4 regions of the Kitasatospora sp. Ki12 genome follow, and region 4 is predicted to be linked to each of the others. Evidence: riboswitches for the same ligand, from Rfam matches in the RefSeq annotation. Region 4 holds a riboswitch; each other region holds the start of a gene.
The links. A riboswitch is a leader RNA that binds a small molecule or an ion and turns the genes downstream of it on or off. The one in region 4 is predicted to bind cyclic di-AMP.
Positions count from the first base shown of each region.

Region 1: another riboswitch for cyclic di-AMP. It lies ahead of ACYP53_RS37150 (glycoside hydrolase family 16 protein); the one in region 4 lies ahead of ACYP53_RS35525 (M23 family metallopeptidase).
Region 2: another riboswitch for cyclic di-AMP. It lies ahead of ACYP53_RS05220 (LysM peptidoglycan-binding domain-containing protein); the one in region 4 lies ahead of ACYP53_RS35525 (M23 family metallopeptidase).
Region 3: another riboswitch for cyclic di-AMP. It lies ahead of ACYP53_RS16965 (C40 family peptidase); the one in region 4 lies ahead of ACYP53_RS35525 (M23 family metallopeptidase).

Region 1 covers NZ_BAAIHT010000003.1:1,486,782-1,494,359, reverse strand. Annotated here, with positions in the region: gene ACYP53_RS37160 (alpha/beta hydrolase) at 1-67, shown strand, start outside; gene ACYP53_RS37155 (phenolic acid decarboxylase) at 176-505, opposite strand; cyclic di-AMP (ydaO/yuaA leader) riboswitch at 877-1,033, shown strand; gene ACYP53_RS37150 (glycoside hydrolase family 16 protein) at 1,054-2,289, shown strand; gene ACYP53_RS37145 (hypothetical protein) at 2,418-3,065, opposite strand; gene ACYP53_RS37140 (IclR family transcriptional regulator) at 3,301-4,146, opposite strand; gene aceB (malate synthase A) at 4,300-5,979, shown strand; gene ACYP53_RS37130 (allophanate hydrolase-related protein) at 6,126-6,527, shown strand; gene ACYP53_RS37125 (winged helix-turn-helix domain-containing protein) at 6,636-7,578, opposite strand, start outside.
Region 2 covers NZ_BAAIHT010000001.1:1,231,200-1,238,777, forward strand. Annotated here, with positions in the region: partial or broken gene ACYP53_RS05205 (DUF501 domain-containing protein) at 1-139, opposite strand, end outside; gene ACYP53_RS05210 (FtsB family cell division protein) at 111-593, opposite strand; gene eno (phosphopyruvate hydratase) at 712-1,998, opposite strand; gene ACYP53_RS05220 (LysM peptidoglycan-binding domain-containing protein) at 2,391-3,185, opposite strand; cyclic di-AMP (ydaO/yuaA leader) riboswitch at 3,191-3,357, opposite strand; gene ACYP53_RS05225 (cytochrome P450 family protein) at 3,601-4,980, opposite strand; gene ACYP53_RS05230 (SDR family NAD(P)-dependent oxidoreductase) at 5,270-5,695, shown strand; gene ACYP53_RS05235 (nucleoside triphosphate pyrophosphohydrolase) at 5,700-6,728, opposite strand; gene mfd (transcription-repair coupling factor) at 6,997-7,578, opposite strand, start outside.
Region 3 covers NZ_BAAIHT010000001.1:3,830,056-3,837,633, reverse strand. Annotated here, with positions in the region: gene ACYP53_RS16980 (glycosyltransferase 87 family protein) at 1-382, shown strand, start outside; gene ACYP53_RS16975 (hypothetical protein) at 400-1,515, opposite strand; gene ACYP53_RS16970 (C40 family peptidase) at 1,599-2,645, opposite strand; gene ACYP53_RS16965 (C40 family peptidase) at 2,872-3,993, opposite strand; cyclic di-AMP (ydaO/yuaA leader) riboswitch at 4,004-4,157, opposite strand; gene ACYP53_RS16960 (C40 family peptidase) at 4,496-5,533, opposite strand; gene ACYP53_RS16955 (NYN domain-containing protein) at 5,734-7,044, opposite strand; gene ACYP53_RS16950 (hypothetical protein) at 7,385-7,578, opposite strand, start outside.
Region 4 covers NZ_BAAIHT010000003.1:1,106,194-1,113,771, forward strand. Annotated here, with positions in the region: gene ACYP53_RS35510 (IclR family transcriptional regulator) at 1-615, shown strand, start outside; gene ACYP53_RS35515 (RidA family protein) at 645-1,073, shown strand; gene ACYP53_RS35520 (DUF2470 domain-containing protein) at 1,228-1,947, shown strand; gene ACYP53_RS35525 (M23 family metallopeptidase) at 2,209-3,177, opposite strand; cyclic di-AMP (ydaO/yuaA leader) riboswitch at 3,180-3,360, opposite strand; gene ACYP53_RS35530 (MFS transporter) at 3,672-5,204, shown strand; gene purB (adenylosuccinate lyase) at 5,230-6,669, opposite strand; gene ACYP53_RS35540 (MarR family winged helix-turn-helix transcriptional regulator) at 6,733-7,188, opposite strand; gene ACYP53_RS35545 (DUF3037 domain-containing protein) at 7,293-7,578, opposite strand, start outside.

The sequences.
Region 1 (7,578 bases), 380 kb from region 4:
CGCGCTGCTGCCGTCCTCGCTGGAGTGGATGTCCCAGCACCTCAAGGTGCCGAACCAGACCGTCTGACCTGGACCGCCCGGCCGCCGACCGTCCGAACAGACCGAAGCGTCCGAACAGAGCGAACAGACCGAACCCCCGGAGCCCGCGGCCCCGGGGGTTCGGTCGTCAGGCGGTTCAGGCCACCCGCTCCAGCGTGCCGGTGTGCAGCTGCCCGACCCGGCCGCCCTCGCCCTCGAAGGTCCAGAACGCCCGGACCGTCTGCGCGTTGAGGTCCATCACATGACTGACGGTGATCCCGCTCTGCTCCGTCCAGCTGACGAAGTAGATCCCCGGCGCGACCTCGGCGACGTGCAGTCGCACGTCCTCCCACTGGCCCGCGGACTCGCCGAGGCCCTCCCAGCGCAGCCGCGTGCCGTCGGCCGAGTAGGTGTTGCGGAAGGCCGCGCCGTTGTCGGCCCGGAAGACGTAGGTGCGGCCGGCGAAGGCGGGCAGGGACACGGTCATGGTGGGGCGGCTCCTCGTTTCGGGGTTCGGTGCTCTTGTGCACTGCGGAAGATGTCAGGCCTCCAATTTATCCGACCGGGTGAATTCGGTCAGATCTTTGTCACGGTGTGGCCCGGCCACGGTGCGGATCGCGACCGCAGCCGGGCCGCAGCGGGGCCACCGCGCCGGCCCGAAGCCCGGCCACCACTGGGCCGCGCGAGGTGATCAACTCGGCCACCACGCAGCGTCGTTGATCGACACCACTGTGAGCTGCACGACAACCGGCCCGAGGAAGTTGTCCGTTCACGTACGGCCTGCCTAGCCTGCAACGACCGTCCGCCTCCGCGGACCCCGTCGCCGGGACGCCGAGTCCTGTCCACTCGCCGACGGGTCACCGAGCACCACAGCGGACAGGGGCGGGGGAACCAAGGTCGGCGCCCGGCCCCGTGCGCTCGCGCGTACGGGTCGAGGCTAGGGGTGAAGCCGCTCCACAGGCGGCCGGGCAACTGCAGCCCGAACCCGACAGCTAACCTCGCAGGCGTCGCAGAGGCCACCACATGCGTATATCGATGCCTGCTGCCCGGAGCCACGCGCCGCGCCACGCCGCCCGTTCCTCCCGCCGCGGCCGCAACGCCGCCTTCGCCGCCACCGGGGCGCTCGCCATCAGCGGCGCCGGACTGCTCGGAGTGCCCTCCGTCACCGGTGCCCAGGCCGCCACCGCGCCCACCGTCACCCAGGACCGTCTCGCCCCGGCCACCATGGTCGCGGGCAAGGCCACCACGGCCTCGCTCGCCCTGCACTCCTCGGCCTGCTTCACCGCGAAGACCGTGGGCGTCGGCGTGCGCGACGCGCGCGGCACCAACCTGGACTTCCCCGGTAACGCCTCCAACCTGCAGATCTGCCCGGGCGGGGTGAACTTCACCAGCGGTGCGCGCACCCTGCCCGCCGGGACGTACACCCAGTTCGGCTTCTGGCAGGACCAGGCGGGCGCCTGGCACAACCTGCCCGCGCAGCAGCTGGTGGTCTCGACCGCCGCCACCCCGGCCCCGGCGCCGAGCCCCACCCCGACGCCGAGCGCCACCGCGACCCCGACCACCCCGGCGCCGTCCTCCCCGGTCGCCGGCAAGTCGCTGACCTGGTCCGACGAGTTCAACAGCGGGATCTCCTGGGGCCAGCGCTGGGTCGGCGACAAGAGCAGCTCGTACCACTACGGCAACCACAATCCGGACGACAACAAGCTGGACTGGCTGAACAAGAACAACGTCAGCGTCGCCAACGGGGTCGCCACCTTCACCGCCGCGCCCGGCTCCAACACCCTGGAGAACGGCAAGCAGGCCTGGAACACCGGCTTCCTGACCACCGAGGGCTCCAGCGAGGGCTTCCAGGTCAAGACCGGCGACTACGCCGAGACCCGGGTCAAGCTGCCGGCCGGCACCGGAGCCTGGCCCGCCCTGTGGACCTGGAAGAACGGCAACGGGGAGATCGACTCCTTCGAGTACCACCCCGACAACCCGAACCTGCTGGAGCTGACCAACCACGTCAACCCCAGCACCCCGAAGTACTACACCGACGCGAGCGCCGTCGCGAAGGACCAGTGGGTGACCATCGGCACCTACTACGGCGCCACCTCCGTGGACTGGTACGTCAACGGCGTCAAGGTCCACTCGGACGGCAAGGGCGTCGGCTCCAACTGGTCGGCGTACCTGATCCTCAACCTCTCGGTGTGCGCCGGGAAGTACCACCCCGCGCCGCAGGGGACCGCCCCGATCACCATGGCCGCCGACTACGTCCGCGTCTACCGCTGACCGGCGGCGGGTGACCGGTGACCGGTGACCGGTGATCGCTAACCCGTAGGACCGCCCCACCGGGGCCGGAGGCCGGCAGCCGCTCGTCGGCGCCCGGCACCCGGTGGGGCGAACCTGGTTCAGGGACCCTAGGCCGTCTCGACCACCTTGAGGTCGAACGGCTGCCGGTTGTTGTTCCCGTTCCGGTCGTCCGGGCTGCGCAGCGCGACGAAGCCCTCGTGCGAGCCGAACGCGATGTCGTCGGAGAGGCGCACCGGGATGAGTGCGGTGGCGCTGCGGCCTTCCTTCAGTCCGGGCCCGAAGACACAGCGCACCCGGTGGCCGTTCTGGAACACCTCGCAGTCGGTGGGGAAGAACGGAGGGTCGGGCGTCACTCCCTCCGGCAGGGTGACCACGACCGTGACCGGGGAGGCGGTGGTGTCCGGGCCCAGGTTGGCGATGAAGGCGTGGATGGTCGTGCGGCCGCCGGGCGGTGCCGGGTCCGGGTCGAGCTGGACCACCTCCAGGTCGGAGTCGGACGGCGCGGCCGCGAGGGCGGGCAAGGTGGACACCTCGGGGGAGGCGGACGTTCCCGGTGCGCCCGGTGCGACGACGTCCACCGCCGGACGGGGCTCCGGCCGGCGCAGTGCCCAGGACGGGCCGGTGGCCAGCATCGCCACCGCGCAGCCCGCCGTCACGGCCGCGACCAGCCCGGCCCCGCCGAACCCCTTGCTCCTCGCGCTGCCGCGCGACTCCGTTCCACCCCGTGCGACGCCCCGTACATCCCGGTGCTTCATCCCGGTCACCCTGCTCTCGTGCTCCGGCGGCCCGCACCGTCGCGGGCCGCGTCCGGGATCAGCGTGGCCGAGCCGCCGTCGCGACCGAGGGGTAACCCGATCCGCCCCGCTCGCCGTCCGCCCGAATGGAGGACGCGCGGTCCTTCCCGCCGGAGCGCGGGGTTGACGGGAGTCGGGGTGCGAGTCCGAACGGGGCGCCGGACGGGGTGCCGAATGGGGTGCCGGGCGTGCCGGGTCAGGGGGCGAGGACCTGCCCCAGCCGGGTCGCGATCTGCTGCATCACCGGTACCAGCGAGGCGGCCCCGGCCTGCTCCTCCAGGGCCCGGATGCGGGCCTCCGGCCCGGAGACCGAGAGCGCGGTGGGCGTCGGCGCGCCCGGGACGGCGAGCGCGATGCAGCGGACGCCGATCTCCTGCTCCTGGTCGTCGACGACGTAGCCGCGTTCGCGCGCCTCGGCGAGCTGGCGCATCAGCTCCTGCGGGTCGGTGACCGTGTACTCGGTGTGCGCCGCCAGCGGGTTGGGGCCGAGGACGGCGCGGGCCTCCTCCTCGGGCAGCTGGGCGAGCAGGGCCTTGCCGACGCCGGTGCAGTGCGGCTGCACCCGCCGGCCGACCTCGGTGAACATCCGCATCGAGCGGCGCGACTGCACCTGGCCGACGTAGACCACCTCGCCGCCCTCCAGCACCGCCAGGTTGGCGGTCTCGCCGGTGGCCTCCATGAGTTCGGCCAGGTAGGGGCGGGCCCAGCTGCCGAGCAGCCGGCCGGCCGTCTCGCCGAGGCGGATCAGCCGGGGGCCGAGGGTGTAGCGGCGGGCGGTGTCCTGGCGGACATAGCCCTGCTGGACGAGGGTACGAACCAGTCGGTGGATGGTCGGCATCGGGAGGCCGGAGGTGGTGGAGAGCTCGCTGAGCGTGGCCACGCCGCCCGAGTCGGCCAGCGCCTCCAGGAGTTGGAAGGCGCGCTCGACGGACTGCACGCCGCCGCTCGCGCGGTCGGCGCCCGTCGTCGATGCTGTGTCGGGGGTCGCAACCACCGGCGTTCCCTTCGCTGTCGGGGAGGAGTAGAGTCCCGGCGACCTCATCAACAAACCGTTGAAATTCTGTATCGCGGAAACTAGTCTCCACCTTACAGAATCGAACTCGCCGACAGGTGGGTATCGATCGAGGAAGTTCCCGAGGAGGCTCCCACCGGAGCTCCCTTCGCCAGGCTCAACCGTCTTAGGAGTGTCCTGCTCATGGCTGCAGATCAGGGGCCCTCCCCCAGCCTCCGGCCGGGGGTACCCCCAACCGCCTCTCCCGCCGCCCCGGTCGTCACCGTCGCCGGTCCGCGCGTCCCCCGGGCGGAGGAGGTGCTCACTCCGGAGGCGGTCGCCTTCGTCGTCGGCCTCCACCGCGCCTTCGAGGGCCGCCGGCAGGAACTCCTGGCCAGGCGGAAGACCCGCCGCGCCGAGATCGCGGCGACCGGCACGCTGGACTTCCTCCCCGAGACCGCCGACGTCCGGGCCGGCGACTGGAAGGTCGCCGAGGCGCCCCGCGCCCTCCAGGACCGCCGGGTCGAGATCACCGGGCCGACCGACCGCAAGATGGTCATCAACGCCCTCAACTCCGGCGCGCGGATCTGGCTCGCCGACTTCGAGGACGCCACCTCCCCGACCTGGGAGAACGTGGTCAGCGGCCAGGTCAACCTGATCGACGCCTACGAGGGCCGGATCGACTTCACCACCCCGGCCGGCAAGGCGTACGTCCTCAAGCCCGCCGCCGAACTCGCCACCGTCGTCGTCCGCCCGCGCGGCTGGCACCTGGACGAGAACCACCTGCTCGTCGACGGCACCCCGGTGGCCGGCGCCTTCGTCGACTTCGGCCTCTACTTCTTCCACAACGCCGCCCGGCTGCTCGCCAGGGGCGCCGAGGACCCCAACTCCGGGCCGTACTTCTACCTGCCCAAGACCGAGAGCCACCTGGAAGCCCGGCTCTGGAACGACGTGTTCACCCACGCCCAGGCCGAACTCGGCATCCCGCACGGCACCGTCCGCGCCACCGTCCTGATCGAGACCATCACCGCCGCCTTCGAGATGGACGAGATCCTCTACGAGCTGCGCGACCACGCGGCCGGCCTCAACGCCGGGCGCTGGGACTACCTGTTCTCGATCGTCAAGAACTTCCGCGACGCCGGCGAGCACTACATCCTGCCCGACCGCAACAGCGTGACCATGGCCTCGCCGTTCATGGCCGCCTACACCCGCCTGCTGGTGCAGACCTGCCACAAGCGCGGCGCCCACGCGATCGGCGGCATGGCCGCGTTCATCCCCAGCCGCAAGGACCCGGAGGTCAACGCGGCCGCGCTGGAGAAGGTCAAGGCCGACAAGGACCGCGAGGCCGGCAACGGCTTCGACGGCTCCTGGGTCGCCCACCCGGACCTGGTGCCGGTCGCCCGTGCCTCCTTCGACGCGGTGCTCGGCGAACGGCCCCACCAGAAGGACAACCCCGGCCCGTCCGAGCCGGTCACCCCCGCCCAGCTGCTCGACATCGCCGGCGCCGGCGGCAGCTGCACCCACGCGGGCCTGCACAACGCCGTCCAGGTCGGCGTCCGCTACATCGAGGCCTGGCTGCGCGGGCTGGGAGCGGTCGGCATCTTCAACATGATGGAGGACGCGGCCACCGCCGAGATCTCCCGCTCCCAGATCTGGCAGTGGATCCACAACGGGGTCGTGCTCTCCGACACCGGCGAGAAGGCCACCGCCGAACTCGTCCGCAACCTGGTCGCCACCGAACTGGCCGAACTCCTCGCCGAGCTGGGCGAGGACGCCTACCGCGCCGGCCGCTGGCGCGAGGCCGCCCAGCTCTTCGAACAGGTCGCCCTGGCCGAGGAGTTCGCGGACTTCCTGACCCTCCCCGCGCTTCCCCTGCTGGGCTGAGACCGAACCTATCCGCCGGGTGCCGGCCTCGGCGCCTGCCAGGCTGTAGCACTCCGGCGGCCCGTTGCTCCGTTCCGTACGGCGACGAATCCACCTGTCCTCTCGTCGCCGTACGGAACGGCCTTTTTCCCGTAAGGAGTTCACCCGTGCCGCGGATCTTCTTCAACGGCCAGGCGATGGTCGGCGGTCCCTTCCACGCCAAGGTCGCCGACGCGCTGATCGGGCCGGTCCGGACCGCCCCCGGCTACCGCTTCTTCTCCATCGACCACAGCGGCGGGACGGACGTCTGCCCGGGGCTGCTGGCCGACCCGGGCGTCGAGACCGCCATCGAGGGCGAGCTGTACGACATCAGCCTGGAGCGGCTGCGGGACGACATCCTGCCCGGCGAGCCGCGCGAGCTGGAGCTCGGCGTGATCGAGCTGGCAGACGGCTCGGCGTGCCTGTCCATGCTGCTCGCCCGGGGCGAGGTCGAGCGCGGCGTCCACCGCGAGATCACCCACCACGGCGGCTGGCGCGCCTACCTCGCGACGATCGGGCGCGAGGCCTGACGGGTCGGCGGCTGACAGGTGACAGGTGACAGGTGACAGGTGACAGCGAACAGATTTCAGCGAACAGATTTCATTATCTGTTATCTGTTATCTGTTCGCTGAAAGCCCTCAGCCCCCGCCCCCGAGGTGCGGGCGCCCCGTCACCAGCGCGTCGCCCAGCGCGCTGCGCCCGTACAGCACGCTGCGGCCGTGGCGGTTGCGTTCCAACAGCCCGGCCGCGGCGAGCGCGCCCAGGTGGCGGCTGACCGCACCCGGGGTGACCCCGAGCCGGTGCGCCAGTTCCGTGGTGCTGGCCGGGGTCTCCACCAGCGCCAGCAGCCTGGCCCGGGGGACCCCGATCAGTGCGGCCAGCGGCCCGTTCGGCGCCGTCGCCGGCCCTCCGGCGCCCAGCCCCTCGGCCATGGTGGCCTTCCCTCGCGCCGGGTAGCTGACCAGCGGCGGTCCCAGCTGGGTGATGTCGGTCTGCGCGCCGCGCCCGAACAGCGTCGGCATCAGCACCAGCCCCCGCCCGGCGAGGTCCACCGAGGTGCCCAGCGCCCGGACCGCGGGGTTGGCGTCGTCGATCGTCAGCACGCCGGCCCGCCAGGAGAGCCGGAAGTCGAGGTCCGCGAACAGGCCTTCCGCACCGCGCTCCGAGAGCATCCGGCCCCGGTACACGATGTCCGCCTCCAGCACCGAGCGCGCCCTGGGCCACCAGGCGGGCGCGAGGCAGCGCTTCCAGTAGGCCTCCAGCGCCTCCGCGACCCGGGCGACCAACCGTGCCGGATCGTCAAGCAGCCCGGCGAGCACAGGCGGCGGCGCGCTCCCGTCGCTCCTGTACGCCGCCAGGACGTCCGCGCGCACCACCTCCGGCGGGGCGGCGGCCATCCCGGAGAGCTCCGCGGCGAAGTCGGGGCGGGGAGCGGTCGGGCGCGGCGTCAGGAAGTCCGGGACGAAGGCGTTCGGCGTGACCAGCGACCCCAGCAGGGCCGTGTCCAGGGTCTCGTAGCGGGACTGCCAGCCGGCGATCCACGGCTGCTGCTCCGGGTAGTAGGCCGTGAACCTGCGGGCG
Region 2 (7,578 bases), on a different contig from region 4:
CCGGGTTGCCGCAGGGGCAGCGGTGCGCCACGCCGCGCAGGCCGCGCGGCACCCGGCCGAGCTGGGCGGCGATGGCCGCGACGTCGGCGTCGGAGACGGAGGGGTGGTTCTCAGTGGTCATGGGGGGAGGTGTCTCCAACGGGGGACGGTGGGAGCGGAAGGGGGGCGGCGGGGGCCGGCGCGGCCGTGTCGGCGGCGTCGACCGAGTCCCAGATGCTGGCGTACCAGGGCTTGGCGGCCTTCGGCTGACCGGCTGCCACACCGGCCGCCGGGGCACCGGCGGCGGACGAGGACGGCTTGGCGGAGGCCTGCCCGGCCGGGTCCACCGCGATGTACGGGGTCTCCCCCGGCACCGCGTAGTGCAGCCGGGCGCGCGCCTGCGCCTTGACGTACTCCGGGTCCTGCCAGCGGGCCTTCTCCCGGCGCAGCTGCTCGACCTGCTGGCGCGCGTGGTCGGCCTTCGCCCGCTGGGCGGAGATCTCGGCGCGCTGGGAGATGAACTGCCGCGTCGGGTAGGCGAGGATCGCCACCAGCGAGCAGAGCACCAGGACGAGGACGGTCGCCCGGCTCGTGAACCGAGGCCGGGCCGCCAAGCCCGGAATCCTCCAGCCTGCCATCTCCCGTATCCCCTCCTGGTCGCGACGGTGCCCCGCCGTCCACCCTACGGGGTGAACGGCGGGGCACCGGTCAGGCTTGCGCTACCTCGCGGTCTCAGCCCTCGTGCTTGAAGCGCGGGAAGGCGCCGCGGCCGGCGTACTCGGCGGCGTCGTCGAGGATCTCCTCGATGCGCAGCAGCTGGTTGTACTTGGCGACGCGCTCGGAGCGGGCCGGGGCACCGGTCTTGATCTGGCCGCAGTTGGTGGCGACGGCCAGGTCGGCGATGGTGACGTCCTCGGTCTCGCCGGAGCGGTGCGACATCATGCAGCGGTAGCCGTTGCGCTGGGCCAGCTCGACGGCGTCCAGGGTCTCGGTCAGCGAGCCGATCTGGTTGACCTTCACCAGCAGCGCGTTGGCGGTGGCGGTCTCGATGCCCTTGGCCAGGCGGGCCGGGTTGGTGACGAACAGGTCGTCGCCGACCAGCTGGACCTTGTCGCCCAGCTTGACGGTCATGGCCTTCCAGCCGTCCCAGTCCGACTCGTCCAGCGGGTCCTCGATGGAGACCAGCGGGTAGGCGGCGACGAGCTCGGCGTAGTACTCGATCAGCTCGGCGGCCGAGAGGGCCTTGCCCTCGAACTGGTAGGCGCCGTCCTTGTAGAACTCGGAGGCGGCGACGTCCAGGGCCAGCGCGACGTCACGGCCGGGCACGTAGCCGGCCTTCTGGATGGCCTCGGTGATCAGGTCCAGGGCCTCGCGGTTGCTGTCCAGGTTCGGCGCGAAGCCGCCCTCGTCGCCGAGGCCGGTGGACAGGCCGCGCTCCTTCAGCACGCCCTTGAGGGTGTGGTAGACCTCGACGCCCCAGCGGACGGCCTCGGAGAAGGACTCCGCGCCGATCGGGGCGATCATGAACTCCTGGATGTCGACGTTGGAGTCCGCGTGCGAGCCGCCGTTGAGGATGTTCATCATCGGGACCGGCAGGACGTGCGCGTTCGGGCCGCCCAGGTAGCGGAACAGCGGCAGGTCGCTGGCCTCGGAGGCGGCGTGCGCGACGGCCAGCGAGACGCCCAGGATGGCGTTGGCGCCGAGCGAGGACTTGTCCGGGGTGGCGTCGAGGTCGAGCATGGCCTGGTCGATCAGGCGCTGCTCGGTGGCGTCGTAGCCGACCAGCTCCGGGCCGATCTGCTCGATGACGGCCAGGACGGCCTTCTCCACGCCCTTGCCGAAGTAGCGGTTCTTGTCACCGTCGCGCAGCTCCAGCGCCTCGAAGGCACCGGTGGAGGCACCCGAGGGGACAGCGGCACGACCCGTGCTGCCGTCGTCGAGGCCGACCTCGACCTCGACCGTGGGGTTGCCGCGCGAGTCGAGGATCTCACGGGCTACGACGACATCGATGGACGGCACGAGGCATCTCCTAGCGGAAGCAGGTCCGGCTGACGCTGGTGCTGTCGGCAGGACGATTGCGGAGTCGTTACGGACCAGAGCCTAGCCGCCCGGGCTCCCGGGGCCACGTCGACCTGGGTCCCGTCTCAGCGTGTGGCCCCGCTACCCCCCGGTAGTTCACCTGCTTGTCCCACCTTGTCCGCCCGGGACGGGCGAATGCGGACGAAGGGGGCCGGTAGCGCCGACCCCCTTCGCCCGCACGGGCGTTGCGGCCCCGGAGGGACGGCTCCGGGGCGGGCGCGGCGCCCGGGGCGGGAGCGCGTCCCGGGGCCGGGCGCGCCTCCCCGGGGCGGAAGCACTTCCCGGGGCCGGAGCGTCTCCCCCGGCCGGGCGTGCCTCCCGGGCGGGGCGGCTCAGCCGAGGTGCAGGACCTGGCCGGGCAGGATCAGGTCCGGGTCGCCGCCGACGGTGCCGCGGTTGCCGTCGTAGAGCGCGTGCCAGCCGCCGGACACACCCTGGGTGGCGGCGATGGTCGACAGGGTGTCACCGGCGCGGACGGTGTAGTCGTGGCCGGTCTGCGCGGCCGGGGCCGGCTGGGCGGCGGACGGGGCCGCGTGCTTGGGGACGTACTGCTGCGCCGACTGGTCGACGGGCTTCTCGGCCTGCTGCGGCGCGGCGTGCTTCGGGGCCTGCTTCTGGGCGGGCTTCTCGGCCGGCTTCTGGACGGGCTTCTCGACCGGCTTCTGGGCCTGCTGCCGCTTGGGCGTCTGCTGCTGCGGGGCGGACTGCGGCTTGGCGTCCGAGGAGGTGTCGACCGACGCCGGGGCGCCGCCCTTGCTCAGCCCGGCCTTCTGGGAGCAGACCGGCCAGGCGCCCGGGCCCTGCGAGGCGAGCACCTTCTCGGCGATCGAGATCTGCTGGCCCTTGCTGGCCTGGTTGGCCTGCGGCGCGAAGGAGGTGCCGCCGTACGCCTTCCAGGTGCTGGAGGTGAACTGCAGGCCCCCGTAGAAGCCGTTGCCGGTGTTGATGCTCCAGTTGCCGCCGCTCTCGCACTGGGCGACGGCGTCCCAGGTGGAGGCCGGGGCGGCGGAGGCGCCGGTGGCGGTGAGGAGCGGCATCGCGAGTCCGACGCCGGCCACACCCGCGACGGCGATGGCCTTCTCGGCCTGGGTGCGACGACGGTGGCGGCCAGTTCCAACGAACAGCATGAAGAGGTCCCTCTCCGCACGCCTGCGAGGTGAGCTGTCGGGTTCGGACCGGGAGGTGGCCCGGCCGCCGTACGCGGAAACGATTCCGCTCGGGCGGCTTCACCCCAAGCCGTGGGGACGGCAACAAACCTGGGTCCCCCGCCCCTGCCCAGGGTTCTGGTCGGTTTCCCGTGACGCGGCGGGCAGGATTCGGCGTTCCGCGCACGAGGTCCGCAGCTGCGAACTCCAGGGAGAGTAGACAGATCCTCAGACCAATCACAAGCTCATATCACCGATATCACACAGAAATTACGGCGCGTGTCCGATCGCCTACCAACGGCGGCGTTATGTCCGGATTGATGGTCCTTCACACCCTGATTCAAGGGCTCCGGGCGACGCTCCGTCAGCGCGTCACCCGGCTCACCGTCACTTCGTGTCAATTTGTCAGGGGCGCGGAAGGAGCGTGCGCGGGGGCCTGCGGAAGCGTGTGCGGGGAGCGGCTCTCCGGACTGAATTCGACCGGGAGTTCCCGCAGGCCACGCATGATGAGACCACCTCGCCAGCGCAGATTCTCCGGACTTTCCGCGAGCCGCAGATCCGGCAGCCGGGAAAGCAGCGTGGCCAGCGCCGCCCGCCCCTCCAGCCGGGCCAGCGGGGCTCCGATGCAGTAATGGATGCCGTGCCCGAAGCCCAGGTGCGGATTGTCCGTTCTGGCCAGGTCCAGGGTGTTCTCGTCCGCGAACCGGGCCGGATCGCGGTCCGCCGCGGCGAGCACCACCAGCACCGGATCGCCCACCGGGATCTCCACCCCGCCGATGGTCAGCGGCTGCGTCGCGAACCGCCAGGTCGCCAGCTCCACCGGCCCGTCGTAGCGCAGGAGTTCCTCGATCCCCGTCTCCAGCAGCGCGCTCTCCCCGCGCGCCACCGACTCCTGCAGCAACCGGCGCTGCCCCGGATCGCGCAGCAGCGCGTACGTCCCGTTGCCGATGAGGTTCACCGTCGTCTCGAAACCGGCGAAGAGGAGGATGAAGGCCATCGCCGCGGCCTCGTTCTCGGTCAGGTGCTCGCCGTGGTCGCTCGCCCTGATCAGACCCGAGATCAGGTCGTCCCCGAGGTCCGCCCGCTTGCGGTGGATCAGCTCCAGCAGGTACGCCCGCATCCGCTTCACCGCCCGGCCCACGCCACCGCGTTGACCGCCGCCGTGCCGGATCATCATCCCCGCCCAGTCGCGGAAGTCGTCCTGGTCCTCGGCCGGCACGCCCAGCATGTCGCAGATCGCATAGATGGGCAGCGGGAAGGCGAACTCGTGGATCAGGTCCGCCGAACCGCGCTGCGCGAAACCGTCGATCAGCCGGTCCGTGAGCTGCTGCACCCGCGGCTCGAACTCCGCCACCCGGCGCGGGGTGAACGCCTTCGACACCAGCCGGCGCAGCCGGGTGTGGTCCGGCGGGTCGATGTTCAACAGGTGGGTCATCAGATCCGCCTGCCGCTCCCCCGGGATGCCCACCCGGCCGGTGCGGTGCGCCTGCTCGCTGTGGTGCGCCGGGTTCTTCGACAGCCGGCTGTCCGCGAGCGCCTGCCGGGCGTCCGCGTACCTGGTCACCAGCCAGGCCTCGACACCGCTCGGCAGCTTGGTGCGGTGCACCGGGGCGTGCTCGCGCAGCCAGGCGTAGGCGGGGTACGGGTCGGCGGCGAACTCCCAGGTGAACAGCTGCGGCGCGGCGGGCGGCGCGGCGGGGGCCGCGGGCTCCGGGGCCGGGGCGTCGGGCTGCTGGGCGGCGGGCTCCGCGAAGGGGGCGTCGGGCTGAGCTGGCATGGGTCGACCGTATCCGGTGGGTGTCCGCACCCCCTCCCGCAGGACGCGCGCCACCCCGCGTCAACGGCGTGCGGCCTCCGCGCCGACGGCATGCGACCGGTGCGCCAACACTCCGTGGACGACCCGTGGACGGGCCGTGGACAGCTCTTGGACAGCTCTTGGCCGGACGGCAGGCGTGAGCCTGGTCACCTGAGGGGTAATCCCTGTTGCGGAGGATCAGGACCTGCCTACGATCCTCCGCAGTACGCGTGGGCGCCGGTGCGGTGTCGCCCACAGGGAGGAGCAGACCATGCGGGTCAGCGGGTCAGTCGTCGTCATCGCGGTACTCGACGGCGGGTCGGGCTCCGGCCTCGCCCGCCGGTTCTCCGCCGCCGGCGCCGCCGGAATGCTGATCGCCGACCAGCACGTCGGCATCGCCGAGGACCTCGCCGCCGAACTCGACCGGCCGGGCTGCCCCGTCGTGGGCGTCTCCGGCGACATCCGCCGCCCCAGCGACGTCGCCGCCCTCGTCGACACCGCGGAGAAGCACCTCGGGCCGATCGACCTCTTCGCCGTCGCCGGCCCGGACGGCGAGCGGATCATCTCCCTCGCCGACCTGCCCGACCACCTCGACCTGGAACGCCTCGCCGAACTCGTCGTCCTCGTCGGCGAGGCCATCGGCGAACTCGTCCCGCCGCAGCGGCACCCCGTCCGGGCCACCGCCACGGCGGCCTGAGGCCCTACTCCTCGTCCGGCTTGAGGCCCTCGGCCGCGCGCACCGCGTCCCGGTAACCGCGCGCGGCCGAGCGCAGCGCCGCGTCCACGTCCACCCCGGCGTCGTGCGCCCGCTGCGCCACCGCCAGCAGCAGCCGGCCCGCCGACTCCGCGGTCACCTCCGCCGGCAGCTCGTACGGCTCGTCCGGCACCCCCGTGAAGCCAGCCCGACGCACCCGCGACACCAGCTTCGCCGCGTACGCCAACGCGGGCAGCCCGGCCGGCACACCGTCCAGCACCGACTCGCGGTCCGCCTTCTCCGCGGCCTTCAGCTGCTCCCAGTTCGCCTCCACCTCGGCGGCGCCCCCGGCCTCCACGTCCCCGAACACGTGCGGATGCCGGTACATCAGCTTCTCGACGATGTCACCGGCCACGTCGTCCACGGTGAACGGCTCGGTCGGGTGCTCCTCGGCGATCCGGGAGTGGAAGAACACCTGCAGCAGAACGTCGCCCAGCTCCTCGCGCAGCGTCTCCCGGTCCCCCTCCTCGATCGCCTCGACCAGCTCGTACGCCTCCTCGACCAGGTACTTCACCAGGCTCTCGTGCGTCTGCTCGGCGTCCCACGGGCAGCCGCCCGGCGAGCGCAGCCGGTCCATCACCGTCACCAGGTCCAGCAGCCGCGACCCCGGCAGGTCGTACGAGCCCGGCAGCACCTCGATCTCCGGCACCTCACCCGCCCGCTCCACCGCGAGCCGCGCCAGCGCGTCCGTCAGCCCCGGATCCCCGTCCGGACTGCCCAGCCACACCGTCGCCCCCTCCGCGGCGGGCCGCTCGGTCAGCAGCCGCGCCAGCCCGGGCACCGACCCGGCGGCCACCACCTCCACCGCCACCCCGGCCTGCCGCACCGCGGCCACCTGCGGATGCCCCTCGTCCCCCACCAGCACCCGCCCCGCCGACCGCAACGCCTCCCACGCCGGCCACGCCAACAACCCGGGCGCGACCCGGTGGGTCGTGGTCAGCAGGATCAACTTGGCACCGGGAACATTCGTCGTCACACCCCCGAACCTACCCGCCCCACCCCACCCCTCGCCGACACACCGCCAACACCGAGACAGGTACATGCCACCACCCGGCCCGGGCCCCCACCCCGCCACACAGGAAGTCGGGCCCTTCGACGAACCAGTGGGGGCCCTGTTCACAGCCGACGCCGCACAACCGCCACCGTCGGCACCCGGACACGGAAACGGCGGCCCCGGGCCGAAGCCCGAGACCGCCGTGAAACACCGCCGTGAACCGCCCCCGCGAACGACCGGCCGAGGGGTGCTACTTCTTCGAACCCGCCAGGTCGTCGAACATGGCCGACAGGAACTCGCTGCACCAGCCCAGCAGTTCCCGGCCGACCAGCGGCTTGCCGCCGATCCGCCCGGTGCTGGGACGCGGCACCAGGAGCTGCTGGGCGGCGGCCTTGACCTGGCTGCGCGGGTAGAGCCGGTTCAGCCGCAGCTGCTGCGACTCCCGCAGCTCCACCGGCCCGAAGCGGACGTTGGAGCCCTGCAGGGTGATGTCCGCGATGCCGCACCGCCGGGCGTACAGCCGCAGCGCGGCGACCATCAGCAGGTTCTCCACCGGCTCGGGCAGCTTGCCGTAGCGGTCCACGAGTTCGTCCCGGACCTGCGTGATGTCGTCCTCCGAGTTGACCGCCGCGATCGAGCGGTAGGCCTGCAGCCGCAGCCGCTCGCCGGGCGCGTAGTCGTGCGGCACGTGCGCGTCGACCGGCAGCTCGATCTTCACCTCCAGCGGCTCCTCCTCCGGTTCCCCGCCGCTCGCCAGCGACTCGCGGAACTCGGCCACCGCCTCGCCGACCATCCGCATGTAGAGGTCGAAGCCGACGCCCGCGATGTGCCC
Region 3 (7,578 bases), on a different contig from region 4:
GTACCTGGTCTGGCTGGTCGGCGTCGCGGCGGTCTGCCTGACGGTGCGCGGCAGCAGCCAGCGGCCGGTGGCCCTGCTGATCCTGCTCGCCTGCCCGCTGACGCTGGTCGAGTTCCCGACGATGTTCACCCAGGTCCTGGCCAGCGACCCGGGCGCGATCGCCGTCCTGGCCGCGCGCAACCTGCTGCTGCTGGCCGCCGCCGTGCTCTCCTGCGTCCGGCTGTGGCGCTCCAGCCGCGGCGAGGCGCCGCTGCCGCCGACCGTGGTGCTGGACCGCGAACCCACCGCCGGCTACCCGGTCCGCCCCGGCATCGCGTACGAGCAGGACCTGCTGGACGGCATCGACCACCCGGGCGGCGCGCCCGCCGAGCAGCGGCGCTGACGCGTCCCAGCCCAGAGTCAGTCCTTCAGCGCCGCCACGTCCTCCCGCCAGAGCCGGGTGAACTCGGCCAGGCCGAGGCCCAGTTCGGCGCGGAGCAGCCGGTCCGCACGACGCTCGCGGTCCTCGCCCTGCCCGTCGTCGGCGCCGACCGCCCGGTAGAAGGCGATCAGCCGCTGCGGCCCGTAGCGGCGGGCGATCAGCTCGCAGGCCAGCCAGGACTGCTCGTAGGCCTGGGCGATGCCGGGGGCGCCGGCGGTGAAGTCCCGGTCCTCGGGCAGCTCGGTGGGGGCCTTCCCGGCGGCGACGTCCCGGGCCAGCTCGGGGGCGATCTGCCGCGGGCCGCGGCCGGAGTCGCGGTAGGCCGTCCAGTCGGCGACGCCCTCGGAGAGCCAGAGCGGTGTCCAGGCCCGGGTGTCGGCCCTGGTCGCGACGTGGGTGGCCTCGTGGGTGATGACCACCTGCCGGCCGAAGGCGCTGAGCCGCCCGTACGCCTCGGGGTTGACCAGCACCCGGTCCGCCGGGGTGTTCCGGGGCGCGCCGGGGGCCGCCACGGTGACCGCCGCCATGTCCGTCCAGCTCGCCGGGTCGCCCTCCAGCAACCGGGCGAACCGCTCCTCGGTGGCGGGCAGTTCGAGCAGCAGCCGGCCGGGCCGGCCGCCGCCCCAGAGCTCCTCGACGGCGGGCACCGCCCGGTCCCCCACCTCGACCAGCCCGGCCGGGTCGGGGCCGTCGGCGGAGGCGAGCACCAGGCAGCGCGCGCCCGGCGCCGCGCGCACCGGGCCGAAGTCCCACAGCGCCGGCGGCCCGCTCGCGCTCTCCTCGCGCTCGACCCGCCAGCCGTCCGCCGCCCGGGCCAGCTCGATCCGCCGCGGGTACACCACGGGGTGGTCGTCGTACCCGGCGATCCGGACCGCCAGGTCGGCCGCGGCGGTCAGCCGGTCCGGGCCGCCGCCGGCGGCGAGCACCAGGTCGCGGTACCCGGCCTCGGCCACCGGCAGCCCCGACCGGGAGGACAGCGAGGCCGCCCGCTCCGCCAGCGCCGCGGCCACCTCGGCGCGCCGGTCGGCGGCCTGCCGGGCGGGTGCCGCCGGGGCGGCCGGCGGCAGCGACAGCTGGGCCAGCCCGCCGGCCACGAGCAGCAGCGCACCCCGCCGGGACAGCGCGCGGCGGGGCCGGGCTATCGGGTGGGGGTCGCGGGGGTCGGACGGCGGCGAGCTCAGAGCCTGACCACCCCTGAGATCGGCATGGCGTTGACGCTCTCGTAGCGGACCCTGGCGCCCGGGTAGGGGGCGTGCACGATCACGCCGCCGCCGGCGTACATGCCGACGTGGTGCATGTCCCGGTAGAAGATCACCAGGTCTCCCGGTCGCGCGTCGGAGATGTTGATCCGCTGGCCGGCGGACGCCTGGGCCTGCGAGGTGCGCGGCAGGGTCACTCCGGCCTGCCGCCAGCTGTAGTACATCAGACCGGAGCAGTCGAACGCGCGCGGCCCGGTGGCCCCGTAGACGTACGGCGAGCCGACCATCCGCACCGCGGCGGCCAGCGCGGCGGCCCCCCGCTCGGAGGCGGGCGGGGTGGAGCCGAGGTCCAGCCGGTCGGTGCCGCGGGTGGCGCGCTGCTCTGCGTCCCTGGCGTCCTGGGCGACCATCCGGACCCGCTCGGCCGCCCCCAGGCCGTTCAGCAGCTTCTGCGCCTTGGCCAGCCGCTGCTGGATCTGCTGCTTGCTGTCGGCGAGCGAGCGGCGGGCCTCGTCCAGTTCGGCGAGCTTGCCGGTCGCCTCGGTGCGCCGCTGGTCGAGCCGGCGCTGACGGGTGACCAGCTCGTGCAGCGTCTCCCGCTGCCGCTCGGTGGCCTGGCCCAGGGCGCGGGCGCGGGCGAGGTAGCCCTCCGGGTCGGGGGAGAGCATCAGCTGGGCGGTCTGGGTCATCCCGCCGCCGCGGTACTCGGCCCCGGCCACGGTCGCCAGGTCGCCGCGCAACTCGTTGAGCTGGTCCTGGGCGACGGCGATCTCGCCCTGCAGGATCGTGGTCTCGCCCTGGAGCCGCCGCTGGGCCTCCTGCGCCGCGTTGGACTTCTCCGACGCCTGCTCGGCCTCGTCGTAGAGCTGTTCCACCTGCGCCTTGACGTCCTTGCGGTCGGCCGGGTCGGGGCTGCCGGGGGCGGCCTGGGCGCTGCCGCCGGTCGCCACGCCCAGCGCGGTGGTCGCCGCCGCCGTCAGCACCAGCGCGCGGGCGAGCAGTTGGGAACGGCGGTGCACGGGCATGCTGCAGCGGCTCCAATCCGGCGTCGCGGCCCCCGCCGCCGCACCACTGCGGGCGGCCGTGGAGCGGGAGTCCGGTGGCAGACGTTAGCGAGTCCGGGCAAGCGAGTCCAAACCCCTCCGGACCCGAATATTTGACCCGCAATCGGACATCAGCCCGATCCGCCGGAAAAGCCGCAGGCCCGGCCTCCCGTGACGGAAGACCGGGCCCGGAGGCGCGGAGCGGGGATCAGACCCGCACGATGCCGGACAGCGGCATGTTGCTGACGGCCTCGTAGCGGACCGAGGCGCCCGGCTTGGGCGCGTGCAGCACCTGGCCGTTGCCCGCGTAGATGCCGACGTGGTGGGCGTCGGTGTAGAAGATCAGCAGGTCGCCGGGCTGGGCCTGGGACAGGTCGGTGCCGATCCGGGTGCCGGCGTGGGCCTGGTCCTGCGAGGTGCGCGGCAGCGAGACGCCGACCTGGTTGAACGCCCAGACCATCAGGCCGGAGCAGTCGAAGGAGCTCGGGCCGGTGGCGCCCCACACGTACGGGCTGCCGACCTTGGAGGCGGCGGCCGACAGCGCGGCGGCACCGCGCGAGCTGCCGGCGGCGGGCAGCTTGGCGACCGGTGTGGACGAGGGCGCCGCGAGGTCGGTGCGGCTGTTGTCGCGCGAGGCGCGCTCGGCGGCCTGCTGCTGGGCCTTCGCGGCGTCGGCCTGGGCCTTGGCGTCCGCGGCGGCCTTCTCCTCGGCCGCGCGCAGCGCCTGGCGCTCCTGCTCGGTCAGGGTGTTGAGCAGGTCCTGAGCCGCCTTCAGCTTGTTCTGGACCTCGTCCTTGGAGGCCTTCAGCTGCGTGGTGGTGGACTCCAGCTCGGCGAGCTTGCCCTGGGCCTCGGAGCGGTCCTGGTCGAGCTTGCGCTGCTGCTCCTGGAGCTGCTTCAGCTGGTTCTTCTGGGTGTCACCGGCCTGGTTCAGCGCACCGGCCTGGGTGAGGAAGGTGTCCGGGCTGGACGAGAACATCAGCTGGACGGTCGGGGATATGCCGCCGTTGCGGTACTGCTCCCCGGCGATCTCGGCGAGGCCGCCCTGCAGGTCGGTCACCTGGGCCTGCTGGCGGGCCACCTGGTCCTGCAGGCCGGCGACCTGCTTCTCCAGGGCCTGCTGCTTCTCCTGGGCGGCGTTGTACTGCTCGGTCGCCACCTCGGCCTGCTCGTTGAGCTGGTCGACCTGCTCCTTGACCTGGTCCTTGGTCGGCTGCGGGTCGGCGTGGGCGCCGGACTGCGCGGAGAGGGCGACGGCTGCGGCAGCGACACCGGTCAGGATCGAGACACGGGCGCGGCCGGCTGGCTTGGGACGACGATGGGACGCCACGAAGGCGGACTCCTTCTTCCTACGTCCGCCTACCGGGTGAGCTGACGGGTTCGGGCCGGAAGCATGCCCTACGGCGCCTCACGGCCGTCGCAACGGCCGACCTGGCACCGATTCACCCCGGAGGAACGTGGTTCCCCGGCTCCGCTGCGCAGCGCCCCCGACCACTGGGCTCCCCTGTCGGGCAGTCGCTTCGTCCTGCCCCGCTGCCTCGCGAACTCGGCGGTAACCACCGCCGCCACCCTGGCTGGGCGATCGACAGTGCGGTGGTTCGGAGCATGACCCTAGTAACTGAACCGTGATCGGTTCAAATCCTTGTCAGAAAAAAGACGGAAGATTACCCAAGTTCTTTTGTGAAAATGACCGTTGGTGACCGCCGCCGTACGCAAGGCTGATCAGGTCTCACCCATTGAGCGCGAAGCGGTCGAAAACCCGAACGCCACCCCCGTCGGAGGGTGGCGCGGATCACAGGGCCCGGACGGGTCCTCTTCGGCGTGTCGGGCCGTCAGACCCGGCGGATGGTGTTGATCGGCATCGCGTCGGCCTTCATCACCTTCACGACGTCACCGGTGTGCGGCGCGTGGACCACCATGCCGTTGCCGATGTACATCCCGACGTGGTGCATGTCGCCGCCGTAGATCACCAGGTCGCCGGGCTGGGCCTGGTCCATCGAGGGCACCCGGGTCCCGTAGTGGCCCTGCTCCTGGGAGGTGCGCGGCAGCGAGACGCCCGCCTGGCCGTACGCCCAGACCATCAGGCCCGAGCAGTCGAAGGTGCTCGGACCGGTGGCGCCCCACACGTACGGCGAGCCCTGCTTGCTCATCGCCTTGGCGAGGGCCACCGCCGCGTAGCCGCTGGCCGGCGGCAGGTTGCTCAGGTCGACCCGCTCGCTGCCGCGGGAGGCGCGCTCGTCCTGCGCCTGCTGGGCCTTCAGGGCGTTGCGCTCGGCGGCGCTGAGCGAGTTCAGCAGGTCCTGGGCGGCCTTCAGCTTGGTGTTGACGTCCGACTTGGCCTGGTTCAGGTCCTTGGTGGTGGTGTCGAGCGAGGCCAGCACGGCGGCCGCCTCGGTCTTCTCCTGGTCCAGCCGGCGCTGCTGGTCCAGCAGCGACTTGAGCGCCTCGGCCTGGGTGGTGCTGGCCTGCTGGACGGTGGAGGCCTTGTCCAGGTAGCCCGACGGGTCGGAGGAGAGCATCAGCTGGACGGACGGGTCGATGCCGTTGGTGCGGTACTGCTCGCCCGCCACCTCGGCCAGGCCGACCTGGAGCTGGGTCATCTGCTCCTGACCCCGGGCCACCTGGTCCTGCAGCTGGTCGGCCTGCTTGCGCAGCTGGTCGGCCCGCTCCTTGGCGCCGTTGTACTTCTCCGCCGCCTGCTCCTGCTCCTCCTGGAGCTGGTCGATCTGCGCCTTGACGTCCGTCTTGTTCGGCTGCGGCGCGGCGTGCGCGGCGACCTGGGCGGAGAGGGCGACCGCGGTCGCAGCGGCAGCGGTGAGCACGGAGACCCGGGCGCGGCTCGCCTGCTTCGGACGGCGGTGGGAGGCCAAGGGAGCAGCTCCTTCTTCCATCGGACTCACCTGATCTGATGAGATTCCGGAAAATAGGTTTGACGCCAGACCCTAGTGAAGATCTATCCGTTTTGCTACTCCCCCGTAGGCGTGAACTCCGTTTCCCACACTGACTTCACGGGACCCGCACACCATCGCGGAAACGACGCTGACCAGGCCGCATTCCGCCCGGTCCGCACTCAGGGCCGCGACAGCCGGTTCAGCAGCAGCACCGAGGCCACCGGGCGCGCGCCCGCCTTCCGCACGCCCTCCGCGACCTCCCGGTCGGCCGAGACCACGACCACCGGACGGCCCTGCGGCTCGGCCCGCACCAGACGGCGGATCAGCTCGTCCGCCGTCTCCCCGGTCCGGCTGAACCGCACCCGGACCCCGCGCGGCGGCGCCATGATCACCGGGACGTCCAGGTCCTGCCCGTCGAACACACAGGTGACCTCCGCCTGCGTGCGCTGGGCCAGCATCGCCAGCCCGCCCAGCAGCCGGATCCGCTGCTGCTCCAGCGGCAGCGTCGGATAGCCGGTCTTGGTCACGTTGTAGCCGTCCACCACCAGGTGCACCTGCGGGATCGCCAGCAGCTGGTCCAGCAGCGCCGGGTCGTCCTCGGCCAGCCCGCGCCGCGCCACGTCGTGCGGCGAGGCCGCCCCCGGCACCACCGCCTCCACCAGGTCCGCCGGGCGGATCTGGGAGACCGGCAGCGCCAGCTCCCGCTGCAGCCCCTGGGCCGACTGCAGCACGGTGTCCAGCAGCAGCCGCAGCCGCATGTCCTCGACGCTGCGCCCCTCGCGGGCCGACCGCTTGCCCTGCTCGGCCGCGTTCTCCAGCTCGGAGACCCGGTGCCTGAGCCGCCGCGCCTCGGTCTCGGCCGCGCCGCGCTCGGCCGCGCCCTGGGCCTTCACGGCCTCCAGCTCCCCGACCACCCGGCGCGTCTCGGCCTGCGCCCGGCGGGTGTCGCTCTCCAGCGACCGCACCTTCTTGCGCAGCGACTCGGCCTCCCGCCGGACGCCCTCGAACTCCGCGCGCTGCCGCTCCAGGTCCGCCCGCGCGGCGGAGCGCACCTCGGCCAGCTCGGCCTGCAGCTTCTCCACCAGCCGGGCCGCCTCCGCGACCGCGTCCTCGGCCCCGGCCCGCTCGGCCTCCTCGCCGGCCTCGGCGACCAGCCGGCTCCAGCCCGCCGAGCGCACCAGGTAGGCCGCGGCCGCGACGTCCATCGGATCGGCGGCGCCCGGGACACTGCCCGACTCCAGCGCCCGCACCAGGTCCGGCTGCCCCAGCCGCAGCCGCTCCGCTATCCGCACCCGGAACGCCGGCTCCGCCTCCAGCGCGGCCGCCAGCGCGGTGGCCGCGTACTTGGCCCGCCGCGCGGGGGTGAACTTCACGTACTGACGCAGGCTCTGCGGGAGCTCGCCCGGCGGCAGTCCGCCCAGCGCGTCCGAGGCCAGCCCGACCACCCGCCGGCGCACCCCCTCGGGCAGCGGCCGGTCCAGCTTCTCCACGACCCGCTCCGGCTCGGAGCCGGCGGCGTGCTCGACGTCCCCGGAGGCCGGGACCTCCGCTGCACCCTCGACACTCCCGGCGCCCTCGGACCCGACGGCTCCGGACGCGGCGCTCCCCGCCGGGCCCGTCCCGGCCTCCGGCGCCTGCGCAGCGGGCCGAAGCCCCTGCGCTTCGCCGGGCTCCTTCGCTGCGTCCACCACGTCCTCGGCTCCGATCCTGTTCTCCGGCGGGGTACGGCCGCGACCGCCCCCTGTCGTCACGCTCCGTACGTCTTGTTCTCTGTCATTGTCCCGTGCGGCGGACGGGCGCGCCGCGCACCGCCCGCCGAAGCTGCGGGGGTCAGCCCTGCTCGGCCGGGGCCTCCACGCCCTCGGCGCCCGGACGGGCCACCAGTTCGACCTGGTCCACGGCGTTGCACCAGCGGCAGCGCACCGACTCGACGGTCTCGCTCAGCACCTCGGTCTCCTCGACCTTGGAGTCGCCGGCCAGGTCGAAGTGCAGGAACTCGGTCACCCGCGCGGTGCGGGTCACGT
Region 4 (7,578 bases):
GAACGATTCGTCTACCGCGACCCGGCCTACCGCTACCACCTCGGTGCCGGCCTGTTCGCCCTCTCCGGCCTGGCCCTGGAGCAGCGCGGCGTCCGCCGGATCGCCGCCCCGCACCTGGCCGAGCTGAACGCCGCCACCGGCCAGACCGTGCACCTGGCCGCGTACGAGGGCGGCGAGGTGGTCTACATCGACAAGTTCGACTCCCGCCACCCGGTCAGGATGTACTCCCGGATCGGCCTGCGCGCCGCCCTGCACAGCGCCGCCGTCTCCAAGGTGCTGCTGGCCGACCTGCCGCTGCCCGAGCGCCGCCGGGTGGTGGCCGGGATCGACTTCACCCCGCACACCGAGCGGACCCTCGCCTCGCCCGAGGCGCTGCTCGCCGAGCTGGAGCGGGTCGCCCTCCAGGGCTGGGCGCAGGACCGCGCCGAGTACGAGGCCTTCATCAACTGCGTGGCCGCGCCGATCCGGGACGCCAGCGGACGGGTCGTCGCCGCCGCCTCCATCTCCGTCCCGGACGTCGTGCTCCCGTACGAGCGGGTGCTGGACCTCCTCCCGCAGCTGCTCGCCACCGCCCGCGCCGTCTCGGCCGACTGCGGCCGCCCCGACCACCACTGACGAACCGTCGAGAACCTCCGAGGAGTCCCATGTCCGCCGAGCACCCCCAGACCGACCGGAAGGTCGAGATCCGCACCGACGGCGCCCCCGCCCCCGCCTGGACGTTCTCCCAGGGCGTGCGCAAGGGCCCGATCCTGCAGGTCTCCGGCCAGGGCCCGCAGGATCCGGGGACCGGCGAGTACCTCCACCGCGGCGACGTGAAGGCGCAGACCCGGCGCACCCTGGAGAACGTCAAGGCGATCGTCGAGGCCGGCGGCGCCACGATCGAGGACGTGGTGATGTTCCGCGTCTACCTCACCAAGCGCGCCGACTTCCCGCTGATGAACGAGGTCTACGCCGAGTTCATCGAGGAGAACATCAAGCCCGGCGGCGTGAAGCCCTGCCGCACCACCGTCTTCGTCGAGCTCCCGCAGGAGCCGATGCTGGTCGAGATCGACGCCCAGGCCGTCATCGGCTGACACTCCCGCCACCCCGAGGGCCCGGACGCCGCGTCCGGGCCCTCGGCATGTCCGGGCCCACGGCATGCCCCCCACGGCGAGTTCCGGTGTCCCGCTTGCCACACCCCGACGGCGACATTAGGTTAGGCTCACCTAACTACCTGGAGGTCCGCCCATGAGCCTGCCCACCGGCGACGCCGAGGTCCCCGAGCCCACCACCGCCGAGCGGATCCACAGCCTGCTCAGCACGGCCTCCTCGCTCACGGTGCGCGCCCTGGGCGAGCACCACGACCTGGACACCCCGGTCTCCGCCCACGGCTCCCGCCTTCGGCTGCGCGCCCCGCTGGACGCCCCGCTCACCCTGGCCGCCGCCCAGGCGACCGACGGCCTCGCCGTCGTCCTCGACGTGACCGACGTCTCCCCCGTCGCCGTCCGCGACCGCGTCCGCGCCCGCCTCACCCTGGCCGGCCGGCTCCACCTCGCCCACCTCGCCGACGACGGCCTCAGCGTCCACCTGCACGTGGACGTCGCCCACGCCGTCCTCGCCACCCCGTACCGCACCGGCGCGGTCACCGGCGCCGACCTCGCCCTCGCCGCCGCCGACCCGATGGCCCGCCACGAGGCCGCGATGCTCACCCACTTCGCCGACGAGCACGCCGAGGCGCTCGACGTCCTCACCCGGCTGCTCGACCCGGTACTGCTCGTCCGCAACCCGGACGTCCGCCCGCTCGCCCTCGACCGCCACGGCCTGGTGCTGCGCCTGGACCACCCGGACGGCCACCGCGACGTCCGCCTGGTCTTCCCCGAACCGGCCCGCGACACCGAGGACTTCGGCCACCGGATGCACGACCTGCTGGCCGCCGCCCGGTACGGCCAGCCGGCCCACCGGAGCTGAACCGGGCCCACCGCCGTTCCCCCGCAGGGGAGTTGACCGGGCCGGCAACCCCTCGCACGCACAGCAGCGGCCGCACCCGGAAACGACAACGGCCGGCCCGGCTCGCGAGGGAGGATTGTCCCGCGAGCCGGGCCGGCCTGGGCGTGTCCCGCGCCCATGACCACTGTGCGGCGATCACCCGGTCGAGCGGTCACCCGACATGACCATCCCGGAGGATCGATTCGCTCCGCAGCAGCGGTGGTTACTGAAACCCCGGAGGGGTCAGAGCGCGACGCCGTGGGCGCGCAGGTAGGCGACCGGGTCGATGTCCGAGCCGTACTCCGAGCCGGTGCGGATCTCGAAGTGCAGGTGCGGGCCGGTCACGTTGCCGGTGGCGCCCGAGAGGCCGATCTGCTGACCGACGGTGACGGTCTGACCGATCGTCACGCCGATCACGGAGAGGTGCGCGTACTCGGCGTAGTGGCCGTCGGCGAGCTTGATCTCGACCTCGTTGCCGTAGGCGCCGCCGTTGCCGGCCTTGACCACGACACCGTTGGCGACGGCGCGCAGCGGGGTGCCGGTGGAGGCGATGAAGTCCTGGCCGGTGTGGTGGCCGGAGGCCCACATCGAGCCGGCCACGCCGTAGGCGGTGCCGAGCTGCGGGTTGGCCAGCGGCGCGACGAAGCCGGAGGTCGCGGCGACCGGAGCGGCGGTCACGGCCTGGGCCGGGGCGGCGGTCTGAACCTGGGTCTGCACCGGGGCGGCCGGCTTGGCGGCCTCGGTCTTGACCTGGACCTGGGCCTGCGGCTTGGCGGTCTGGGCGGCGGGAGCGGCCGGCTTCGCCGGGGCGGCCGGGGCGGCGTCCGCGGACGGGGCCGCGGCGTGGCCGGCGAGCGCGAGCTGCTGGCCCGGGTAGATCAGGTTCGGGTTGGCGCCGACGACCGAGCGGTTCTGCTCGTACAGCGCCTGCCAGCCGCCGTCGACGTGCTTGGCGTCGGCGATCTTGGACAGGGTGTCGCCGCTGATGACGCGGTAGCTCTCGTGCGCGGCGGCCGGGGCGGCCTGGCCGGCCGGCTTGGCGTCGGCGACGGTGGCGGCGGCAGCCGGGGCGGAGGGGGCGGCCGGAGCGGTGTGGGCCTGGGCGCTCACCGCGGTGACCAGCGGGAGGACGAAGGAGACACCGGTGACGGCGGTGGCGATGCCGATGCGGGCGGCGCGGGGCAGGGCGATACGACGAGCCTGAGCAGGCATGGAAGTTTCCTCTCCGACGCCTGCGAGGTGAGCTGTCGGGTTCGGGCTGGAGTTGCCCGGCCGCATGCGCGGCTTCACCCCAAGCCGGCCCTGGACGCCCGCGCCCTGAGGCGCGAACTCCGGTCCGGCGACTTACCTGTGGGTCCCCCGCTCCTGCCGTACAGAGTTCAGATCGAACCACCGGGCAGCGGCAGGATTCGGCGTTCCGCCCGGAGGATCCGTCCGGACTGGCCGGGCGGTCGCTGAACTAAAACCCATCCGTTCGGGTGAAGCAATGTCGATCTCTTGAACGGGCAACCATCCCCCCTGCGCCGGTCACCCTCCGAATGATCCGCTGTACGGTGCGTACACAATCCATTTACGCCGCGCCACTGATCCACGACCCTGCGCCGAAGTCGTCGGCACTGCGCTGCCGTCCGCTCACGCACCGCCACCCCCGACACACCCACCGGTGACCCTTGTCACGTACGCCCCGCGGGGCGGAGGATCGAGCCGTGGCCACCTCCGAGGCCGGCACCCTGCGCCTGGGCACCGCGCAGGGTCGCTGGGTACTACTGGCGACGGTGCTCGGCTCCAGCATGGCGATGCTCGACGGCACCGTGGTGAACGTCGCCCTGCCCCGGATCGGCGCCGACCTCGGCGCCTCCCTGGCGTCGCTGCAATGGACCCTGAACGCCTATCTGCTCACCCTGGCGGGCCTGATCCTGCTCGGCGGCGCGCTCGGCGACCGGTACGGGCGGCGCCGGGTCTTCCTGATCGGCGTGGTCTGGTTCGCCGTCGCGTCCGCGGCCTGCGCCGCCGCGCCGGACATCCACGTGCTGGTCGCCGCCCGGGCCGTCCAGGGCATCGGCGGGGCGCTGCTCACCCCCGGTTCCCTCGCCATGCTCCAGGCGGTCTTCCACCCTGACGACCGCTCGGCGGCCGTCGGCCTCTGGTCCGGCCTCGGCGGGGTGTCGGCGGCGGTCGGCCCCTTCCTCGGCGGCTGGCTGGTGGACGGCCCCGGCTGGCGCTGGATCTTCCTGCTGAACCTGCCGCTCGCCGCCGCCGTGATCGCCGTCGCCACCCGGTACGTCCCGGAGAGCCGGGACGAGGGCGCCTCCGGCCGCTTCGACGTGCTCGGCGCGGTGCTCGCCGCGCTCGCGCTCGGCGCGATCACCTACGCCCTGACCGCCGCCGGTGAGGGCGTGTCCGCCACGGTCTGGGTCAGCGGCGTGCTCGGACTGGCCATCGGTGCCGCCTTCATCGTCGTCGAGCGCCGGGCCCCCGAGCCGATGCTGCCGCTCGGCCTGTTCTCCTCCCGGCTGTTCACCGCCGTGAACCTGGTCACCCTCTGCGTCTACGCGGCGTTCAGCGGCGTGTTCTTCCTGCTGGTCGTGCAGCTGCAGATCGTCGCCGGCTTCTCCCCGCTGGTGTCCGGCCTCGCCCTGGTGCCGATCACCGTGCTGATGCTCGCGCTGTCCTCGCGCGCCGCGCGCCTCGGCAAGCGGATCGGCCCGCGGATCCCGCTGACGATCGGCCCGCTGCTCTGCGCCGCCGGGGTGCTGCTCATGCTGCGCGCCGGTGCGGGCTCCTCCTACTGGGCGGACGTGCTGCCCGCCGTCACCGTCATGGGCTGCGGCATGACCCTCCTGGTGGCGCCGCTGACCGCGACCGTGCTGGCGGCCGTCGAGGTCCGGCACGCGGGCATCGCCAGCGGGGTCAACAACGCCGCCGCGCGCGCGGCCGGTCTGCTGGCCGTCGCCGCCCTCCCGGCGCTGGCGGGCCTGAGCGGCGACGCCTACCGGGTGCCCTCCGCCGTGGACCACGCCTTCCACATCGCGATGCTGATCTGCGCCGGGCTGCTGACGGCAGGCGGGCTCATCGCCTTCGCCGCCGTCCGGGGCAACGTCCTCACCCCCGAGGACCACCCGGTGGCCGAGCCGGACACCGAGTGGTGCTGCGGCACCACCCCGCCGCTCGACCCGGGCCACATTCACACGCACGAGGGCCCCGCCACCGGAACGGCGGCGGGGCCCTCGAAGAGCTGACTGTCCGTCAGCGGACGGCGTCTTCCTAGAGGATGTCGCCCGGCGCGTACTTGGCGGCCTCCGGGTAGGCGGCCGCGACGGCCTCCACCAGGCGGACCACCTCGGCGACCTGGGCGCCGGCCGCGCCGGTGAAGGAGAGCCTGTCGGCCAGCAGCGCGTCCAGCGCGGCCCGGTCCAGCGGGATCCGCTCGTCGGCGGCCAGCCGGTCCAGCAGCTCGTTCTCCCGGGCGCCGGCGCGCATCGCCAGCGCGGAGGCGACGGCGTGCTCCTTGATGACCTCGTGCCCGGTCTCCCGGCCGACGCCCGCGCGCACCGCGCCCATCAGCACCTTGGTGGTGGCGAGGAACGGCAGGTAGCGGTCCAGCTCGGCCTCGATCACGGCGGGGAAGGCGCCGAACTCGTCGAGGACGGTCAGGAAGGTCTCCAGCAGGCCGTCGAAGGCGAAGAAGGCGTCCGGCAGCGCGACCCGGCGCACGACCGAGCAGGAGACGTCGCCCTCGTTCCACTGGTCGCCGGCCAGCTCGCCGGTCATCGAGGCGTAGCCCCGCAGGATGACGGCCAGGCCGTTGACGCGCTCGCAGGAGCGGGTGTTCATCTTGTGCGGCATCGCGGAGGAGCCGACCTGGCCCTCCTTGAAGCCCTCCGTGACCAGCTCGTGGCCGGCCATCAGGCGGATGGTCTTGGCGAGGCTGGACGGCGCGGCGGCCAGCTGGACGAGGGCGGTGAGCACCTCGAAGTCCAGCGAGCGCGGGTAGACCTGGCCGACGCTGGTCAGCACGTTGTCGAAGCCGAGGTGCGAGGCCACCCGGCGCTCCAGCTCGGCCAGCTTGTCGGTGTCGCCACCGAGCAGGTCCAGCATGTCCTGGGCCGTGCCGACCGGGCCCTTGATCCCGCGCAGCGGGTAGCGGGCGATCAGCTCCTCCAGGCGGCGGAAGGCGACCAGCAGCTCGTCGGTGATCGACGCGAAGCGCTTGCCCAGGGTGGTGGCCTGCGCGGCCACGTTGTGCGAGCGGCCGGCCATGACCAGCTCGGAGTGCTGGGCGGACAGCTTCGCCAGGCGGACCAGCACGGCCACCGTACGGTCGCGCACGTGCTCCAGCGACTGGCGGATCTGCAGCTGCTCGACGTTCTCGGTCAGATCCCGGGAGGTCATCCCCTTGTGGATCTGCTCGTGGCCGGCGAGGTCGCTGAACTCCTCGATCCGGGCCTTCACGTCGTGGCGGGTGACCCGCTCACGGGCGGCGATCGAGCCGAGGTCGACCTGGTCGATCACCCGCTCGTAGTCGGCGACGGCGGTCGCCGGAACCTCGACGCCGAGGTCCTGCTGGGCCTTCAGGACGGCGAGCCACAGGTGGCGCTCGAGGACCACCTTGTGCTCGGGGGACCAGAGCTGGGCCAGGGTCGCCGAGGCGTACCGGGAGGCCAGGACATTGGGGATCTGGGGCTTCGCGCTCACGCTTCGCAAGCCTAACAGCCGAGGTCACGGCCCTCGCAGCCACCGACGCGCTACGCCCGTAGAGCCATGGCGCTACTGCGCGCCGCCCGTCCGGCCGGCCAGCACCGGCAGGACCTGCGCGCAGATCGAGTGCAGGGCGATCCGCTGCTCGTCGGTCATCGCCTCGAAGGCCTGGTGGGTGCGGGCCATCTCGCCGCGGATGCGGTTGAGGATCTCCCGACCCTCGGCCGTGATCACCACGATCTTCACCCGGCGGTCACCGGCCGCCGCCGCCCGGTTGGCCAGGCCCAGCGACTCCAGCCGGTCCACGATCCCGGTGACGTTCGACGCGTCGCAGCCCAGCCGCCCGGCGAGCGCGCGCATCGGCACCGGCTCCTGCACCGCGCCCAGCGCCTTGGCCTGGGAGGAGGAGAGGCCGTGCCGGGCCGCGGCTGCCGCGAAGTCCTGGAAGTACGCGGCGCCCACGGCGGCCAACACCTCCATCAACTCGGCGTTGGTCGGGACGGTCGTCGTCGCTGTCGAACCCATGGGGCCAGGGTACGACCAGGTGCTTCAGTAACTCAAGATTTGACCACGGCAACCGTCGGCGGACCACGCCCGGCAGTCGACTCAGAGCACCGGCTGCAGTCGGCTCAGAGCACCAGCTGGTCGAACAGCCGCCGCAGCTCCGCGTCCGGGTCCGCGGTCAGCCCGGTGTGCACCGGCCCCGGCTGGACGATCGCACTGCGCGGCGCGGTCAGCCAGCGGAACCGCTGCCCGGGGCTGTCCCCCGCCGCCGGACCGGCCTGCGGGCCGCCCAGGCAGACCGCCTCGATCCCGTGCAGCGCCCGCCGCACCCCCTGCACGTCCACCACCGGGTCCAGCGCCAGCAACCGGGCCTGGTCCAGGTGGGTGCGCGCCGCCAGGTGCGAACTCTGC